Regions from separate parts of the Hafnia sp. CBA7124 genome, predicted to be linked through region 2. Evidence: predicted binding sites of a transcription regulator. Region 2 holds the regulator's gene; each other region holds the start of a gene.
What was found. Region 2 encodes PurR, which represses purine synthesis genes. Its sites were predicted from a motif close to CANGCAAACGTTTGCNTG; they were not measured.
Positions count from the first base shown of each region.

Region 1: the regulator PurR is predicted to act here: its motif matches at 3,498-3,515, upstream of serA (phosphoglycerate dehydrogenase).
Region 3: the regulator PurR is predicted to act here: its motif matches at 4,133-4,150, upstream of purM (phosphoribosylformylglycinamidine cyclo-ligase).

Region 1 covers NZ_AP017469.1:724,187-730,130, reverse strand. Annotated here, with positions in the region: gene CPY98_RS03465 (YecA family protein) at 1-545, opposite strand, end outside; gene zapA (cell division protein ZapA) at 798-1,127, shown strand; RNA gene ssrS (6S RNA) at 1,232-1,414, shown strand; gene CPY98_RS03450 (5-formyltetrahydrofolate cyclo-ligase) at 1,446-2,078, shown strand; gene serA (phosphoglycerate dehydrogenase) at 2,157-3,395, opposite strand; gene rpiA (ribose-5-phosphate isomerase RpiA) at 3,775-4,434, opposite strand; gene CPY98_RS03435 (LysR family transcriptional regulator ArgP) at 4,642-5,535, shown strand; gene CPY98_RS03430 (oxidative stress defense protein) at 5,610-5,944, opposite strand, start outside.
Region 2 covers NZ_AP017469.1:2,333,730-2,339,673, reverse strand. Annotated here, with positions in the region: gene punR (DNA-binding transcriptional activator PunR) at 1-33, shown strand, start outside; gene CPY98_RS10760 (ATP-binding cassette domain-containing protein) at 38-664, opposite strand; gene CPY98_RS10755 (ABC transporter permease) at 661-2,307, opposite strand; gene purR (HTH-type transcriptional repressor PurR) at 2,311-3,336, opposite strand; gene CPY98_RS21110 (YnhF family membrane protein) at 3,691-3,780, shown strand; gene sodB (superoxide dismutase [Fe]) at 3,874-4,452, opposite strand; gene CPY98_RS10735 (C40 family peptidase) at 4,804-5,784, opposite strand.
Region 3 covers NZ_AP017469.1:3,170,645-3,176,588, reverse strand. Annotated here, with positions in the region: gene pstA (phosphate ABC transporter permease PstA) at 1-60, shown strand, start outside; gene pstB (phosphate ABC transporter ATP-binding protein PstB) at 86-898, shown strand; gene speG (spermidine N1-acetyltransferase) at 1,578-2,135, opposite strand; gene purN (phosphoribosylglycinamide formyltransferase) at 2,297-2,935, opposite strand; gene purM (phosphoribosylformylglycinamidine cyclo-ligase) at 2,948-3,988, opposite strand; gene upp (uracil phosphoribosyltransferase) at 4,304-4,930, shown strand; gene uraA (uracil permease) at 5,268-5,944, shown strand, end outside.

The sequences.
Region 1 (5,944 bases), 1.6 Mb from region 2:
TTTGGCTTTTCCTGTGAGAATTCGCTGTGGCATAGCATCGCTGCCATACGCACGTATTCCGCAACTTCCTCCAGAGATTGTTCCAGCTCTTCCTGATCTTCGTCTTCTTCGTAGCCTAACTGAGCAATGCTACGCAGATCGTCGATAACCTCGCCGACTTCGCCTTTGATCTGGCCAAGATTTTTTTGCATCATTCCCAGACCTAGCAGGAAATGGTTCACCCAGCCGGAAAGCGCATCAGCACGATCAAACACGGTGACATCATCGCTATCTGGTAAAAGCAGTTGGAAGCCAAAACCGTCATCTTCTAACGCATCACGAGTGTGCTGATAAGTTGCCTGAAGCGGCTGTGCGAGCGTTTGCGAAAATGCTTCGCCCTCGTTGGTTAGATCGTGGATCATCGTGCGCCAATTATCGTTCTGATTGCCGCCACACAGTATCCCGCTGATCAAGCCATGCATTTCAGCGGGAGTTAATCCAACGCCTTGCTGCTGCAAAGCCTGAGTAAAAACAGAATATTCGGGTACAGTAATCTCAATTGACATACGTTTTGGTCATCGTTGGCAGATAAAGTTCGTGTTATGCTACCATCAAGATCAGTCGCTATACCAGAAAAGGGCACGCTATAAGGCTTGTCATACCCAAAGTCATTGAAGTTGCATTCACATTTGCGGCTTTCGCAACAATGGGAATGTGCAAAAGGCTTGTATCTGCATAGCGAGGTATATATAGTTGGCGCCCGATTTAGTGACCCTCGCGGTTTTGAAACTGGCGCAAAATCTAGGCAGGAAGGTGGTATGTCTGCACAACCGGTAGATATTCAAATTTTTGGTCGTTCGTTAAGAGTTAATTGCCCGCCAGAACAACAAGAAGCGTTGAATCAGGCTGCAGAGGATCTTAATCAGCGGTTGCAAGATCTCAAAGTTCGCACTAGAGTCACCAATACGGAGCAACTGGTTTTCATCGCGGCATTAAACGTATGTCACGAACTGGCGCAAGAACGCTTGAAAACTCGCGATTATGCTTCCAATATGGAACAAAGAATTCGCATGTTGCAGCAGACCATCGAACAAGCTCTGCTGGAACAAGGTCGCATCACTGATCGTCAGGGTGCGCAGTTCGAATAAGTGTGACTTATAGTTGTAACATGTTGATTGGCAAACGATTTTTAAAGAAAGTCGTATCATTTTAAGAAAAATGTGATAAGCTAATTAACAGTAAAGGATACAAAATTTCTCTGAGGTGTTCGTGTGCGGGCCAGTCCCCTGAGCCGATATTTAATACCTCAAGAATGCGGCGGATCCGTAATCGGTGAGCACGCTCGGTCTCCGAGAAGCCTTAAGATTGCGTCGTTGCGTTCACCTTGAACCATGGGTTCAAGGGTTACAGCCTGCTGCGGCACCTCGGAGATTCCCTTACACCAAACATCCTTAAACGGGTGTGTCATGTCCAATAACCATTCTCTCAGCATTTCTTCTCCAAATTCGGATCAATCCCGCTCGGATATTCGCCGTTCAGTTCGTCAATTACGTAAAAATCTTAGCGATGATTTCCAACATCATGCAGCACAAGACATTGCTACACGCGTAATGGAACTACCGCAAATTCAAAACGCACGCACCGTTTCCCTATTTCTCTCTTTCGACGGCGAGCTCAATACCAGACCGCTGATTGAACGTCTTTGGCAGGCGGGAAAATCAGTTTATCTTCCGGTTCTCCATCCCTTCAGCCGCGGTAACTTACTGTTTTTACGCTATAGCGCTGAAAGCGAAATGGTTCTGAATCATTTTGGCATTGAAGAGCCACGCCTTAACGTACAGCAGGTATTACCGATATCTCGGCTAGATATCATTTTTACCCCGCTGGTTGCGTTTGACGCCACAGGGCAAAGATTAGGCATGGGGGGCGGATTCTATGACCGAACCTTGCAGGATTGGGAAAGTGCCTACGCGCAACAATGCGGCCCGTACCCAATAGGATTGGCGCATGACTGCCAGAGAGTCGATGCGTTACCGGTACAAGAGTGGGACGTTCCACTGCCAGAAATCATCACGCCGAGCACTCACTACCGCTGGTAAGATGACAAAATGCCCCAATAAAAACGGCAGCCATTAGGCTGCCATTTTTGTTAGTGCGAAGAACATCGCGCTTAGAGATTAGTACAGCAAGCGGGCGCGAATCGTTCCCGTAATTTCTTTCATGCGCAGCAATGCCGCTTCCGCACGTTCAGTCTCGGTTTCGATATCAATAACGACATAGCCGATCTGAGCATTGGTTTGCAGATACTGCGCGGCAATGTTGACGCCCTCTTCCGCAAAAATCTGGTTAATCTGCGTCAGTACGCCAGGACGGTTTTCATGAATATGCAGCAGACGGCTGACATTTTCTTCATGCATCGGCAGAGAAACTTCAGGGAAATTCACCGCTGACAATGAAGAACCATTATCAGAATATTTCGTGAGTTTACCCGCGACTTCAGCACCGATATTTTCCTGTGCTTCCTGCGTTGAACCGCCAATATGCGGCGTTAGCAAGACGTTATCGAACTCACACAGCGGCGAATTAAACGGATCGCTGTTGGTCGCTGGCTCCGTTGGGAACACGTCGATGGCCGCACCCGATAAATGCTTGGAAGATAACGCGTTGCACAGAGCAGGAATATCCACCACGGTGCCGCGTGATGCGTTGATAAGAATAGCTCCAGGCTTCATAAGCGCCAACTCTTCGGCACCAATCATATCTTTGGTGGAACGCGTTTCAGGCACATGCAATGTCACGACATCGCTCATGTTGAGCAAATCAGAGAGATGACGGACCTGCTGCGCATTCCCCAATGGCAGTTTGTTCTCGATATCATAGAAGAAGACGTTCATACCAATGCCTTCAGCCAAAATACCCAGCTGGGTTCCGATATGGCCGTAACCAATAATGCCCAGTTTTTTACCACGCGCTTCAAAACAGCCCACGGCCTGTTTATTCCATTCACCGCGATGCGCACAGGCATTGGCCGTTGGAATGCCGCGTAACAGCAGCAACAGCTCGCCCAGCACCATTTCGGCTACCGAACGTGTATTAGAGAACGGCGCATTAAATACTGGAATGCCGCGTTTTGCCGCCGCGGTAAGATCGACCTGATTGGTACCAATGCAGAAACAGCCTACGGCAATCAATTTTTCAGCCGCAGCGAAGATATCTTCGGTCAGGTGGGTTCGGGAACGAATTCCAACGAAATGAGCATCACGAATGGATGCCTTCATCGATTCAGAGTCCAGCGCACCTTTATGATATTCGATGTTGGTGTAACCCGCTGCACGTAGATTGTCGACGGTGCTTTGATGAACCCCTTCAACTAAAAGGAACTTAATCCTGTCTTTCTCCAAAGATACTTTTGCCATGACCCGACCCTAACCCCTGTTAATTCGAACCTTAGTGTGGCCGCAACGGAAAGCAAAACTCCTGCGGCATGCAGCCAACATAACAAATATTACGCATCCAGCAAGCCAACCGATTGCCTACAAGGGGGTGAGCAACGGGTTGAAAACGTTAAAAGTTGGCGAAAAATGCTACTGCTTTTAATCGTGACAGCGTGAAAGTATCGTCAAGCGCAAATATGTGACATATGTCACCGAATTTAGGGGGTGTGATAAATAAATGGAATTCTATGTTTAAAACGAAGTTAACAAAGAGGGAGGAATAAGATAAAAATCGCAAGGTGCTGCACATAAAAAAACAGCCCCGAAGATTCGGAGCTGCTGATTCATCATGGCGAATAATTTAAGCCGTAATGGTTTTCACGCCGTCAGCCGAGCCAACCAGCGCAACGTCCGCGCCACGATTTGCGAACAAGCCAACGGTGACCACACCGGCAATACCGTTAATCTGTTTTTCTAACGCAATCGCATCCATAATTTTCAGATTATGCACGTCTAAAATCACGTTGCCGTTATCCGTTAGAACGCCTTGGCGATATTCAGGCTGGCCGCCTAATTTCACCAACTCACGCGCAACGTAGGAGCGTGCCATCGGGATCACTTCTACAGGCAGCGGGAAGTTACCCAGAATATCTACCTGTTTAGAAGAATCGACGATGCAAATAAATTTCTTCGCCACGGCCGCCACGATCTTCTCGCGAGTCAGTGCCGCTCCGCCGCCTTTGATCATCTGCATGTGACCGTTGATTTCATCCGCACCATCAACATAAATATCTAACGAATCGACTTCGTTAAGATCGAAAACGGTAATGCCCAAACTTTTCAGTTTCTCAGTGGAAGCATCAGAGCTTGAAACCGCGCCCTCGATTTGCCCTTTCATGGTGCCCAGCGCATCAATAAAATGCGCGGCGGTTGAGCCCGTGCCCACACCCACGATGGTGCCCGGTTTTACATACTTGAGCGCTTCCCAACCCACTGCTTTTTTCAGTTCATCTTGAGTCATTACCGAATCCTATGGACTATGCTACGAAAACGTGTGCGTATTATAGAGCAACTGCCCATAAATGGCGTGTCACAGGGCGGCTTTTTCGCCTTAAGCGATCACCTTTTCCATGACAAGAGTGTATTTTCTCCTCTTGAAGGGGAAAAAATGTGGCATATTGCAGTTATTAAGATATAAAAATCATAAGAGCAGGGGACGAAGAACAACATGAAACGCCCGGACTACCGGACTTTGCAAGCACTGGATGCGGTAATACGCGAACGTGGCTTTGAGCGTGCGGCACAAAAACTCTGTATAACTCAGTCAGCGGTTTCTCAGCGAATCAAGCAGTTAGAAAACCTGTTCGGTCAGCCTCTGCTGGTTCGTACCGTCCCCCCTCGCCCAACGGAACAGGGGCAGCGTTTGCTGGCTTTGTTGCATCAAGTTGAATTGCTTGAAGAGGAGTGGCTAGGCAACGATAGCAGCACCGATGGCCCACTGTTGCTCTCTCTCGCCGTCAACGCCGATAGTTTGGCAACTTGGCTGCTGCCCGCCTTAAAACCGGTGCTGGCGGATTCACCGCTGCGCTTGAACCTTCAGGTTGAAGATGAAACCCGAACTCAGGAACGACTCCGTCGTGGTGAAGTGGTCGGCGCGGTGAGTATCCAGCCACAGCCATTACCTAGCTGTTTAGTCGACCGCCTTGGTGCGCTCGATTACCTATTTGTGGCGTCACCGACTTTTGCTGCACGTTACTTCCCAAATGGCGTGAACCGTTCTTCATTGCTGAAAGCGCCAGCCGTCGCCTTTGACCACTTAGACGATATGCACCAAGCTTTCCTACAACAGAACTTTGATCTACCGCCGGGCAGCGTACCGTGTCATATCGTTAATTCATCTGAAGCCTTTGTACAACTGGCATTGCAGGGAACCACCTGCTGTATGATCCCGCATCTTCAGATCGAAAAAGAGCTAAAAGAAGGCTCGCTGATAAACTTAACCCCCGGCATGGTTCAGCGCCGTATGTTGTATTGGCACCGCTTCGCACCAGAAAGCCGCATGATGCGTCGAGTCACCGATGCGCTGCTTTCTCACGGGCACAACGTACTGCGCCAAGATTAAGCCCTTCATAATTGGTATAAAAACCATAAAAAAAGCACACCTTCCGGTGTGCTTTTTTGCTCTCTCGGCAGACGTTATTTATTCAGGCTGAAGACCACATCAACCTGATCGTCAAACTGGATCGTTTGCTGTTCATAGGTCTGTGCAGCCGATGCTTTTGGCATTGAATCAGCTGCCATATACATGCGGCTTACTGGGGCTGGCTGGTAGTTGGATACGTGATATTGAATGCTGTATACCGGACCAAGCACCACACCAAAGCCTTTGGCCAGAGACTGAGCCTGACTCACGGCATTTTTAATCGCTTCCTGACGTGCCTGTTCACGATAAGCTTCAGGCTTGGCAACGCCTAACTCAACAGAACGAATCTCATTGAGGTTAGCTTTCAATGCACCATCCAATAAACCAT
Region 2 (5,944 bases):
ACGATGAATCAAGAGTGGCTCAGCCCTGAATAGGGTTTTAGAGCATGATGATTTGGCCGTTTGGCGGAACGTCGTCTTCGTCGTGTGTCACTAGCAGGGTGGCAATATTAGCCTGTTGTAATTCGCCAAAAACCCATTGGCGAAACTGTTGCCGCAGCGATTTATCAAGCTTGGAAAAAGGTTCATCCAATGCCACCGCGCGAGGGCGAGAAAGCAGGGTGCGCAACAAACTGATTCTGGCGCGCTGGCCGCCAGATAGTTCATCGGGATAGCGAGATGAAAACTCAGCCATGTCAATTTTCTCTAATGCCTGCGTGACCTGCTGATGCTGTTCTTCTTTGCCGATGTTTTCAGGTAAGGCGAAAAGCAGGTTTTGTGTAACGTTTAGGTGGGGAAACAATAAATCATCTTGGAATAGCAGCCCGATTTTTCGCTGATAGGCAGGAAGTTCAGTCACATCATGACTATCGATCAGCACTTTTCCCTGCGTTGATAGCGGGGCGTGAGCATGCCCCGCCATAGCCAGCAATAAGCTCGATTTCCCGCAGCCGCTAGGCCCCATCAGCGTGAGTATTTGTCCGCCTTCTACGCGGGTATTCAACGCTGAAGTTAGCGGTCTATCATCGAGATAAACCTGGAATTGCTCAAACGCTAAAGCCGTCACAGTTTTTTGTTCCTTGTCAGTATGAATGGCAAAAATAGCGCGATACCGTAAACCAAAAGTGGGATGAACGTTTGCCACAGAGCCGCAACGGCGGCCATGCGGCGATCGATACCGGATGCATAAGCGACGGTTTCCGTTGCCAACGTGGGGAAGCGCCCAGCGCCTAAACCCAGCGTGGGTAAATATAATCCTATGCTAACCGCGAAACCTAATGCGACGGAAAGCGCCAATGGCTTACTCAATAATGGGATCTTGATGCGCCAGAAACAGGTCCAAGGCGACTTTCCAAGTGATTGTGCGGTATAGATCAGCCGCGGATCGAAAGTCTGCCACGTGCCGCTGAGGCTAAGAAAAAAATACGGAACGATAAACACCATATGAGCAAAGATCACGCTGGGCAGCAGACCAATCACATCCAACCAAGCGGCCATGTGCTGCAAGCCGAAAATTAGGCTGATTTGTGGAGTCAACAGCGGGGCGAGCAGAAACCATGAGTTTGTATTTCTACGCGTATAAAATTGCCATTCCAAAAAACCAACGCACAGAAGTAAACCTAACAGATTCGCCACACTCGCAATGAGCAGACTATTTATGATCGGAGTACTAAGCTGATGAACGCTGGTAAGCCAATAATCATAGCTCCACTGTAGTGGAAAAGAAGACGAGAAAGGCCAACGCCATGCAACCGACCACACGAAGAGTACCGCATAGGCGCCCAGCGTTAACACAATACCCATTGCCCAGAGTGGGGTAAGCGGCATGCGCCACGTGCTGCGCCTTTGTCCATAAGCGTTGCGGCAATATGTTAACCAGCTCTTTTCAGCATATCGCCACGCACCAAAGCTGGCTAATGTGATAACAATAAGTAGCAGCGTACCAGCAGCGGCTAAAGATTGATGCCCCATCGAGGGTTCGCTTATCCATTGCCAAACTAACAACGCCAAGGTTGTGGGCTGCTGTGGCCCCAATAGAATCGCAATATCTACGGTGGATAGGCCAAAGGCGAGCACACAAAACAACGGCAAACGCAGAGCCACAAGTATTTGCGGAACTAATAGCAACCACCAGGCTTTCTCACTGTGGTAACCCAATGCGTTAGCAGCCTGCATCTGGCGAGCGACATCAATTCGACCCGCGATGTTAAACGCCATCAAAAATAAAAAAGGTGTCTCTTTGATCACCAATAAAAGAATTAAGGATAGGGCATAAGGGTCATTGACGATTGGCCAATCTGGCGGGCGCACAAAACCCGTAAATGTTGGGGATATAAGCCTGAGTAGCCAACCTGAGGGGGATAACAGCAGTATGAGACCGGTCGCCAGTGCAATATGCGGCATGGCTAAAATCGCACTCGAAATAGCGCGAGCGGTGCAGCTGGCGCGCTGTATAACCTGACTGCAAAGCGCTAATGCCAACCAAAGTGATATTAACGTCGCGGCGATTGCACTCCATAAGCTCAGGCCAACTGAGCGCATCAAACCTGGCCATTGGAGTAAAAGCGTCCACGGCTGGATGAAGGTGTTGAAAGAGGAAATGTCAGACAGCGGCTGAGTCAGTGCCAAGAGCGCTGCCAATATTGGCAACGCTCCTGCTATGAACAGCCCAACGGGGAACAGCGCTAAAAGAAAAGGGCTGTTCTTCATCACTTAGCGGCGATAGTCCAGATATGGGCCATCGGCAACGGAGCGGCGTTCCACCAGTTTTGGATGCACCTCGATCGTTTGAGAATCTTCACGCTTGCTCACGATACGGTCGAGTAGCATGTCAAAGGCCATTGAGCCCAAACGCTCTTTCGGCTGATGGATGGTGGTCAACGCTGGTGAGAAGTAGCGGGCGTTGCGCACGTTATCATAACCGATCACCGATATATCCTGCGGTACACGCAAGCCCATCTCATCGGCGGCACATATTGCGCCCATCGCCATGATGTCCCCACCCACAAAGACCGCCGTTGGGCGATTTTTTTGCGACAGAATTTGATGCATGGCTTTGTAACCGGATTCTGGCTCGAAATCGCCTTCTACCATCCACTCATCACGAGCGGGAATGTTGGCTTCTTGTAGGGCTTTCAGGAAGCCGCGTAGGCGACCTCCGCCGGTGTTACGAGAAAGCTGACCGGTAATCGCCCCAATATCACGATGACCACGTTCAATTAAATAGCGGCCGGCTAAATAGCCACCTTCGAACGCATTATCCTGAATGGCATCGGTAAAATCACTGCGTTGTGTCCCCCAGTCCATCACCACCATTGGAATATTGCGGTAGTCCTCAAGGGTTTGCAGCAGATTTTCTGGGTATTCAGAACACATCACTAATAATCCATCGACGCGTTTTTGCGCCAGCATCGCTAAATAAGCTTTTTGCTTTTCAGGGTTGTTGTGAGAGTTACATAAAATGAGCGTATAGCCTTGGCTGTAGCAGGCGTTTTCAACGGCCTCAATGACCTCAGCAAAATAGGGCGCCTCGCTGGACGTCGCCAGCAAACCGATCGATTTGGTGTGGTTAACTTTCAGGCTACGGGCGACGGCGCTGGGAGAGTAGTGCAATTCTTTAATTGCTTCCCAAACCGCGGTCTTGGTCTCTTCTGCGACAAAACGCGTCTTATTAATAACGTGAGACACTGTCGTGGTTGAAACGCCCGCGCGTTTTGCCACATCTTTAATCGTTGCCATGAAACAGATGACTCCTAAGCTAATGTAACTATGACATAGCTATTGTGTTAATCGTTTGCTTACGTACATCAAAATACACTGATTACAATCGCATCAAAGAGAGGAATATGCGGATATATCAAGCGCCAGCCTATTCTTTTACGTTATGAAAGCTGATACGTAGCAGTAAACCGTAAATTTTGGCCTATAAAATGCAAAAGGGGAAGTCAAAATTGTGTGTTAACAGAAAGAATAATCGAAAGTTTTACTGCGTGCGATCCCATTTAAGGTATGTGAAAATGATTTCACACACTTTCTGCAAGTGTTTATGTATAATCAAAATTGATCTGATAACGAAATGCGGGAGAAGAAGAAATGGAAACCGATCTGAAATATTCTCTAATGACAACGGTCGCAGCACTGGCTGTGATTGTTATCTTTAGTTTTGTTGCTGCGCTACATTGATTTATCGCTAAGTTTTTTATCGATAGCCATTAACATGGCTAAAACAAAAGGCGGTCAGTTGACCGCCTTTTTCATGTACGTCACTCAGCAAACTTATGCCAAGTTTTTCGCCACGAATTCCCAGTTTACCAGAGCCCAGAAGTTCTCCAGATATTTAGGACGCGCGTTGCGATAGTCGATGTAGTAGGCGTGTTCCCAAACGTCCACGGTCAGCAGTGGTTTGTCACCGTTGGTCAGTGGAGTTGCAGCGTTTGAGGTGTTTACAATCGCCAAAGAACCGTCTGCTTTTTTAACCAGCCAAGTCCAACCAGAACCGAAGTTGCCAATGGCAGATTTAGTCAGTTCTTCTTTGAATGCATCAAATGAACCAAACGCTTTGTTAATGGCTTCAGCCACGGCGCCAGTTGGTGCGTTGCCACCTTTTGGTGACAGGCAATGCCAGTAGAAGGTGTGGTTCCAAACCTGAGCAGCGTTGTTGAAGATACCGCCAGTAGAGGTCTTGATGATCTCTTCCAGTGATTTACCTTCGAACTCAGTGCCTTTGATCAGGTTGTTCAGGTTTACCACATAGGTATTGTGATGCTTACCGTAGTGGTATTCCAAGGTTTCTGCGGAGATGTGCGGTTCGAGTGCGTTTTTTTCGTATGGTAATGCAGGTAATTCAAAAGACATTGCTCTCTCCTATTATTGCTCTATTTTGCAATGAAACAGTTACACGTAAGTGTTTTATGTTTCATGCATCACACCAACGTTAATGTCAGTGAGCGGGTTTTTAAAATTGAAACGATCTTGTTGTGCTCTTGTTATGGGGATCGATTTTAGCAAGTTTTGAATCTAATAACAGGCAAAATTTTTGTTTTTGGTTATCAATTGGCGATTTGTGCACCATTCGTTCAAAACGGCCACAGAACATAAAATAAGGGGAGGGGATAATACAAAGATGGGGTAAATCTAAATGATAGGGATTATCACAAAATGCAATGAATCCCTACCATAAGTCTGTTTAACAATGATCTTCTGCTATTAACGAATCGTTTTTGGCGTCATCACGCGGCGAGCGCCAACGTAGTGTCCTTGCCAATAATCGTTATCTAAATAGCTGATCCGAATTTGTTCGCCGGTGCGAGGTGACTGAATGAATTTTCCCTCACCCATATAAACACCCACATGGTCGGCGGCACCCCGATTATTAATACGGAAGAAGACCAAGTCGCCTTTTTGTAGCTCTGTTTTTTTCACCGGAGCCGCATCACGCAGATGATACATTTCATTGGCGGTACGAGGGATCTTGATGCTCAGTAAATCCTGATAGGCGTAATAAACCAATCCACTGCAATCGAAGCCTGTGCTTGGTGACGCACCACCCCAACGATACGGTTTTCCTACCTGATTCATCAGCTTATTCATCGCCGTTTGCTTAGCATGCTGGTAACGCTTTTTATGCTGAGGACTCAGACGAATGGGTTTGCCATCAACGATTTCAATATTGTTTTGATTCAGCTTGAGCTTGGCTAATTCACCTTTGCTGCTTCTGCCATGGCTATTCAATTCACCGCGCTGGCGGCCATAGGTTTTTTTATTACTTACGCGAGCCAACGTAGCGGTGGAATGTGAGCCGCTTTTCTTGGCGCTGGATTTTGTCTTAGGGTTAGAAATAGATGCTAGTACCGCTTTATCTATTTTTTTGCTATTTGCTTTATTGCGCGCGACTTCTCTATTTTTGGCAAACTTAGTAGCGAGAGCGCTAGGCTGAGTTGTCGCTGATTTTTTAGTCGTTTTGCTCTTTTGTTCTAACGATTTTTTATTTTTGGCTGTCGTTGTAGGCGTCGCTGTTTTTTCTTTTTTGCTGGTAGCTGGTTTTCGTTTTTTACGATCGGCAGATTCGCTACTTGTCGCATGCGACTTTCGCTGATCGGCAACGACTTTATGCCCCGGAGAGGCATTCGCTGCATTAGCAAATAGCTGTGTAAACAGCAGAACAAAGAGCGCGATATATAGACGCATCGATAGGTTCCAGGCTTTGTCCCAAGCAAAAAACATGGCAAACAGTATTAAATAAACAGCCGCAACAAAACAGCATTCATTTCTGCTATTTATATTCTCTTTGTGACTAAATGTTACGATGATTGAATCAGATGCTGTTTTATTCACAAAACGCTGCATA
Region 3 (5,944 bases), 840 kb from region 2:
TTGGCCGCGATGTCGATTCGTCATTACCTGCGTGAGAAATATCGCGCGCTGTCGCTCTAGTTATTTTTTCTGAGGAGTCCTGCCCGTGGGTTTAACCGCACCGGAAATACTGCCCCTGCTGGATGTGCATCAGTTGCCGCCAGAGCAAACGGCATTAGCGACCAAAAATTTAAATCTGTTTTACGGCACGAAGCAGGTGCTGTTTGACGTGAATCTATCACTGCCAAAGAATCGTGTTACGGCGCTGATTGGGCCTTCCGGCTGTGGAAAATCAACGCTGCTGCGCTGTTTTAACCGTATGAACGATTTGGTTGAGCAGTGCCGCGTTGAAGGGGAAGTGAGCGTCAATGGGAGCCGTGTGAGCGGTGACGATATTGATGTTGCCGCCCTTCGCCGCCGCGTCGGAATGGTATTCCAACGGCCCAATCCGTTTCCGAAATCGATCTATGAAAACGTGGTGTATGGCCTGCGTTTAAACGGCATACGCGATCGACGGATACTGGATGAAACCGTAGAGCGGGCGCTGCGTCAGGCTGCGCTTTGGCATGAGGTGAAAGGGCGCTTGAGCGATAACGCCTTCAAATTATCCAGCGGCCAGCAGCAGCGTTTGGTGATTGCGCGCGCGATTGCGATTGAGCCCGAGGTATTGTTGCTCGATGAACCGACGTCGGCGCTGGATCCTATTTCTACGTTGACCATTGAAGAGCTGATAGTTGGGCTTAAAGAAAATTACAGCGTGGTGCTGGTCACCCACAACATGCAGCAGGCGGCTCGCGTGTCTGATTACACTGCGTTTATCCATCAGGGGGAAGTGGTGGAGTACGCCGATACTGATACGTTGTTTACCTCGCCAAGGCAGAAGAAGACGGAAGATTATATTACGGGGAGATATGGGTGATAGATGCAATAGATTTGGTGTGTTACGTCCGCCTAAGATACTGAGTCCTACATATACATTGTGCAGGCATCCGAGCAAGGTGGCTCAATCGCCGTTATAGCTTAAGCGTGGTGAAAGGTTACGTCCGTCTAAAACTACGAATTCTACCTGTGCATGGTGCAGACGTCCGTGTTAGGGGGCCAATCGCCGCCCCCTAACAACCCGGCTTGGCACCCCCTTCCAGCCCGCTACGCGGGTGCCCTCATTTCATCATTCCGGTCTTAACGGAACGAACGGCAATCGCCATCCTGGCTCCTCCGTTCTTTCGCCGACGTCCCTGTCGGCGAATTCTAACCTGCATGATTCACTCGGCTGTCCGGTAACGTGCCGGAGAAGGTCAAACCCAAAAGACAAAAAAACATCTGTTTTTTAGTTTAAGTTTTGGGAGAAAGAGCAACGCTAACAGGATGTTAGCGTTAGGGGAGGAGGCGCCAGGGATGGCGCATGCCGACCCGGTGCGGAGATGGCGTCTCGGATAAAAGCGCGAGGATTGAAGGGGCGCGCGCTGGCGCCCCTCATCGTACGCCTTCAGTAATGTACCCATGTAGCTCGGTATAAATAGGCGGACGAAATCTTACACCAAGGCTTCATAAGCAAAGCGCTCGAAACCTTACATAAAGGCTTGTTTTGCGCCCCAACCTTACATTGAATTCGGATTCACCGGCGGGGTAGGGGATTTATATTTCGCCAAATAATCCGGCTGGAAAATACACATACGGATTGCGTTGCGGTATTCGCCGTTGATAAAGAATTCGTGGATCAGTTCGCCTTCGATTTTGAATCCTAACTTGCTGTAAATATGAATCGCCTTTTGGTTTTCTTTGTCGACGATTAAATACAGTTTGTAGAGATTGAGCACCGAAAAACCATGATCCAAAGCCAACTGTGCCGCTTTGCTGGCATAACCGTGGCCTTGATGGGCAGGGTCGATGATGATTTGAAATTCGGCGCGGCGGTGAATATGGTCAATCTCAACCAGTTCAACTAAGCCAATTTTAACCCCGTCGTGTTCAACCACGAAGCGGCGTTCGCTCTGATCGTGAATGTGTTTGTCATACAGCTCAGAGAGTTCTACAAAGGCAATATAGGGTTCTTCAAACCAATAGCGCATGATGCTAGCGTTATTGTCGAGTTGATGAACGAACGTCAAGTCTTCCCGTTCCAGGGGGCGCAATCTGACGTTGTTGTCGCTGGACATGTTGATTCCTCTCACTGTCATAAGTTTCAGCAGGATAGCCGATGTAGTGAATACTACAGACTGTATTATACCCAAAATAATTCAAGTTGCTTGAAGGCGGCAAATACAAAAATCCCCAGCCAAGGCTAGGGATTTTGTTTATAACGGCAGTGAAGCGTGGTTTAGTCTGGCGCGTACCCTTGCGCAGGTAAGCATACGCCGTCTAACCATGCAGCATCGTCTTTGGCTTTTAAGCGTCCATCAATAAACCAGCTGACAACCAGCGGATAGATAGAATGCTCTTGCACCTGAACACGCTCAATAATTTCATCTTCGCTGTCATGCTCGAAGATCGGAACTTTGGCCTGTAGAACAACCGGCCCGCCGTCCAGCTCATCGGTGACAAAATGCACCGAGGTACCATGCTCTTCATCACCGTTGTTTAGCGCCTGCTGGTGCGTGTGTAATCCCGGATATTTGGGCAGCAGAGAAGGGTGGATATTGAGCATCCTGCCCTGATAATGCTGCACAAAACGCGGAGATAAAATACGCATATAGCCCGCTAGAACCACTAAATCTGGCTGGTATCCGTCGATCTCTTGCATTAGCGCCAGATCAAAAGCATCGCGGTCGGCATAGGATTTTGGGTCTAGACAGTGCGCGGGAATTCCATCCTGTGCTGCACGTTCAAGTCCATAGGCATTTGCCTTATTGCTGAACACCGCACTGATGCGTCCACGGATGCGCCCATCGTTACAGGCATCAATTAATGCCTGTAGGTTGCTACCGTTGCCGGAAATTAAAACGACGATGTTTTTCATTTGCTCAGTCGCTTAGGCGTTGATCACAACGCGTTCATCGGTATTTGACGCCGCAATTGCACCAATTTTCCATGCTTTTTCGCCGTGGGCATTCATGAGCGCAATCGCCGCATCCACCTCTGAAGCAGGCAGCGCGATGATCATGCCAACGCCGCAGTTGAAGGTACGATACATTTCATGTCGGCTGACGTTGCCAGCCTGTTGCAGCCAGTTAAAGACCGATGGCCACTGCCAGCTGGATTCATCGATAACGGCCTGTGTGCCTTCTGGCAGCACGCGTGGAATGTTCTCCCAGAAACCGCCGCCGGTGAGGTGGGCAATCGCATGGATGTCGTGTTCTTCAATCAGCTTAAGAATGGATTTTACGTAGATCTTGGTTGGCGCCAGTAAATGGTCTGCCAGCGGTTTGCCATCCAGCTCTTCTTTGAGCGGATCGGTATGGCTGACTTCTAAAATCTTGCGCACCAGCGAATAGCCGTTGGAATGTGGACCGCTTGCGCCCAGCGCGATGAGTACGTCGCCCGCTTGAACCTTGCTGCCGTCAATGATTTCGGACTTTTCAACCACGCCAACGCAGAAGCCTGCAACGTCGTAATCTTCGCCGTGATACATCCCCGGCATTTCAGCGGTTTCACCACCGACCAGCGCGCAGCCTGACTGCTTGCAGCCTTCGGCAATGCCGGTAATAACGCTAGCGGCGGTGTCTACGTCTAATTTTCCGGTCGCATAATAATCGAGGAAGAACAGCGGTTCGGCGCCTTGCACGACCAAGTCATTAACGCACATCGCGACCAAATCAATACCGATGGTGTCGTGACGTTTTAAATCCATCGCCAGACGTAATTTGGTGCCAACGCCGTCGGTGCCTGAAACCAGAATGGGTTCGCGATACTTTTGCGGCAGGGCACAAAGTGCGCCAAATCCACCCAGACCACCCATGACTTCCGGGCGACGAGTTTCTTTTACCACACCTTTAATGCGATCAACTAAGGCATTGCCAGCATCAATGTCTACACCTGCGTCTTTATAACTGAGAGCGGTTTTGTCGGTCACTGCGAAAATCCCCATGGCGGTTAGGATGAGTTCTGATATCAGGAGTGAAGAGGAACCGCTAACTCAGTAACGGTGCGGCTTGCACTTGCATCGGATAACAGAACGCACACTGAAATATTCAAAAGCGCGGCAATTCTAACAGTCTAGGCAAACGTTTGCGAGCGGCTTGTGAAGGGGATCTGATTTTTTCCTGTAAACAGTGGAGATCTCATCTAAGCTGATCTGGATCATGATTTTAACGGTGGCGCGGATTTTAAAAGGCGTTATAATCTCGCGATTTTTTTTTGCGCTGACCGCAACCTGGGAGATGAAATGATGAAGATCGTCGAAGTAAAACACCCGCTCGTAAGACATAAACTGGGCTTGATGCGCGAGAACGATATTAGCACCAAACGTTTTCGTGAACTGGCATCAGAGGTCGGGAGTTTACTGACCTATGAAGCGACCGCAGACCTCGAAACAGAAAAAGTAACAATTGATGGTTGGTGTGGTCCAGTCGAAGTCGATCAGATCAAAGGTAAAAAAATCACCGTGGTTCCAATCCTGCGCGCAGGTTTGGGCATGATGGAAGGCGTGCTGGAACATGTTCCAAGCGCACGTATCAGCGTTGTTGGTGTTTACCGCGACGAAGAAACTCTGGAGCCTGTGCCTTACTTCCAGAAATTGGTTTCAAACATCGATGAGCGTATGGCGCTGGTGGTTGATCCAATGTTAGCAACCGGTGGTTCTATGATTGCAACTATCGATCTGCTGAAAAAAGCAGGCTGTCACAGTATTAAAGTATTAGTACTGGTTGCTGCGCCAGAAGGTATTGCGGCGTTAGAAAAAGTGCACCCAGACGTTGAGCTGTACACTGCGTCTATCGATCAGGGCTTGAATGAGAAGGGGTACATCATTCCTGGCTTGGGCGATGCGGGCGATAAGATATTTGGTACGAAATAATGATTGAGCCGACTTGAGAGTCGGCTTTTTTTTGGTCTATACCCTAATGCCGATCGTTTAAGAGATCGAGATACACGGGGCTAGCACACCGCGGGGCCGTTATGGAACACATCCATGTGTTCCCCCCTAAAGGGCAATGCTGAAGCATTGTTCAACTTTGCTCCTGGCAAAGTTGTCGGCAGCTAAAGCTGCTACGACCCCATCGGTGTACTTCCCCTAAAATCATGCTTCAGTGACCAGCATTAGTCTGTATATACCCTGCATTCTTAAAGCGGGTAGACCAAGCTAAAAACACAACACCCGGCTATTCAATAAAATCACTTAGAGGATAAAAAACATGACTCGTCGCGTCATCGGAGTAAGCGAACGCCCACCGCTTTTGCAAACGATTCCGTTGAGCTTCCAGCATTTGTTCGCCATGTTTGGCGCAACGGTTCTGGTGCCTATTCTATTCAAGATAAACCCTGCGACGGTCTTGCTGTTCAACGGCGTCGGTACGCTGCTGTATTTATTTATCTGTAAGGGAAAAATCCCTGCTTATTTGGGATCGAGTTTTGCCTTTATTTCACCGGTTATGCTGCTGTTACCTTTAGGCTATGAGCTGGCGCTCGGTGGCTTTATTGTGTGCGGCGCGCTGTTCTGCTTGGTGGCGTTGATTGTGAAGAAAGCCGGAACGGGCTGGCTGGATGTGATGTTCCCTCCGGCGGCGATGGGGGCGATTGTTGCGGTTATCGGACTTGAGCTTGCGGGCGTTGCCGCGAATATGGCGGGCTTATTGCCAGCCAGCGGAGCATCGGTAGATACCACCACGATCACCATTTCTATGGTGACTTTAGGGGTGACCGTATTGGGCTCGGTGCTGTTCCGCGGCTTTTTAGCGATTATCCCTATCTTAATCGGTGTGTTGGCAGGGTATGCACTGTCATTTGCCATGGGCGTGGTGGATTTAACGCCTATCCGTGAAGCTCATTGGTTTGCGTTACCGACTTTCTATACGCCAAAATTTGAGTGGTT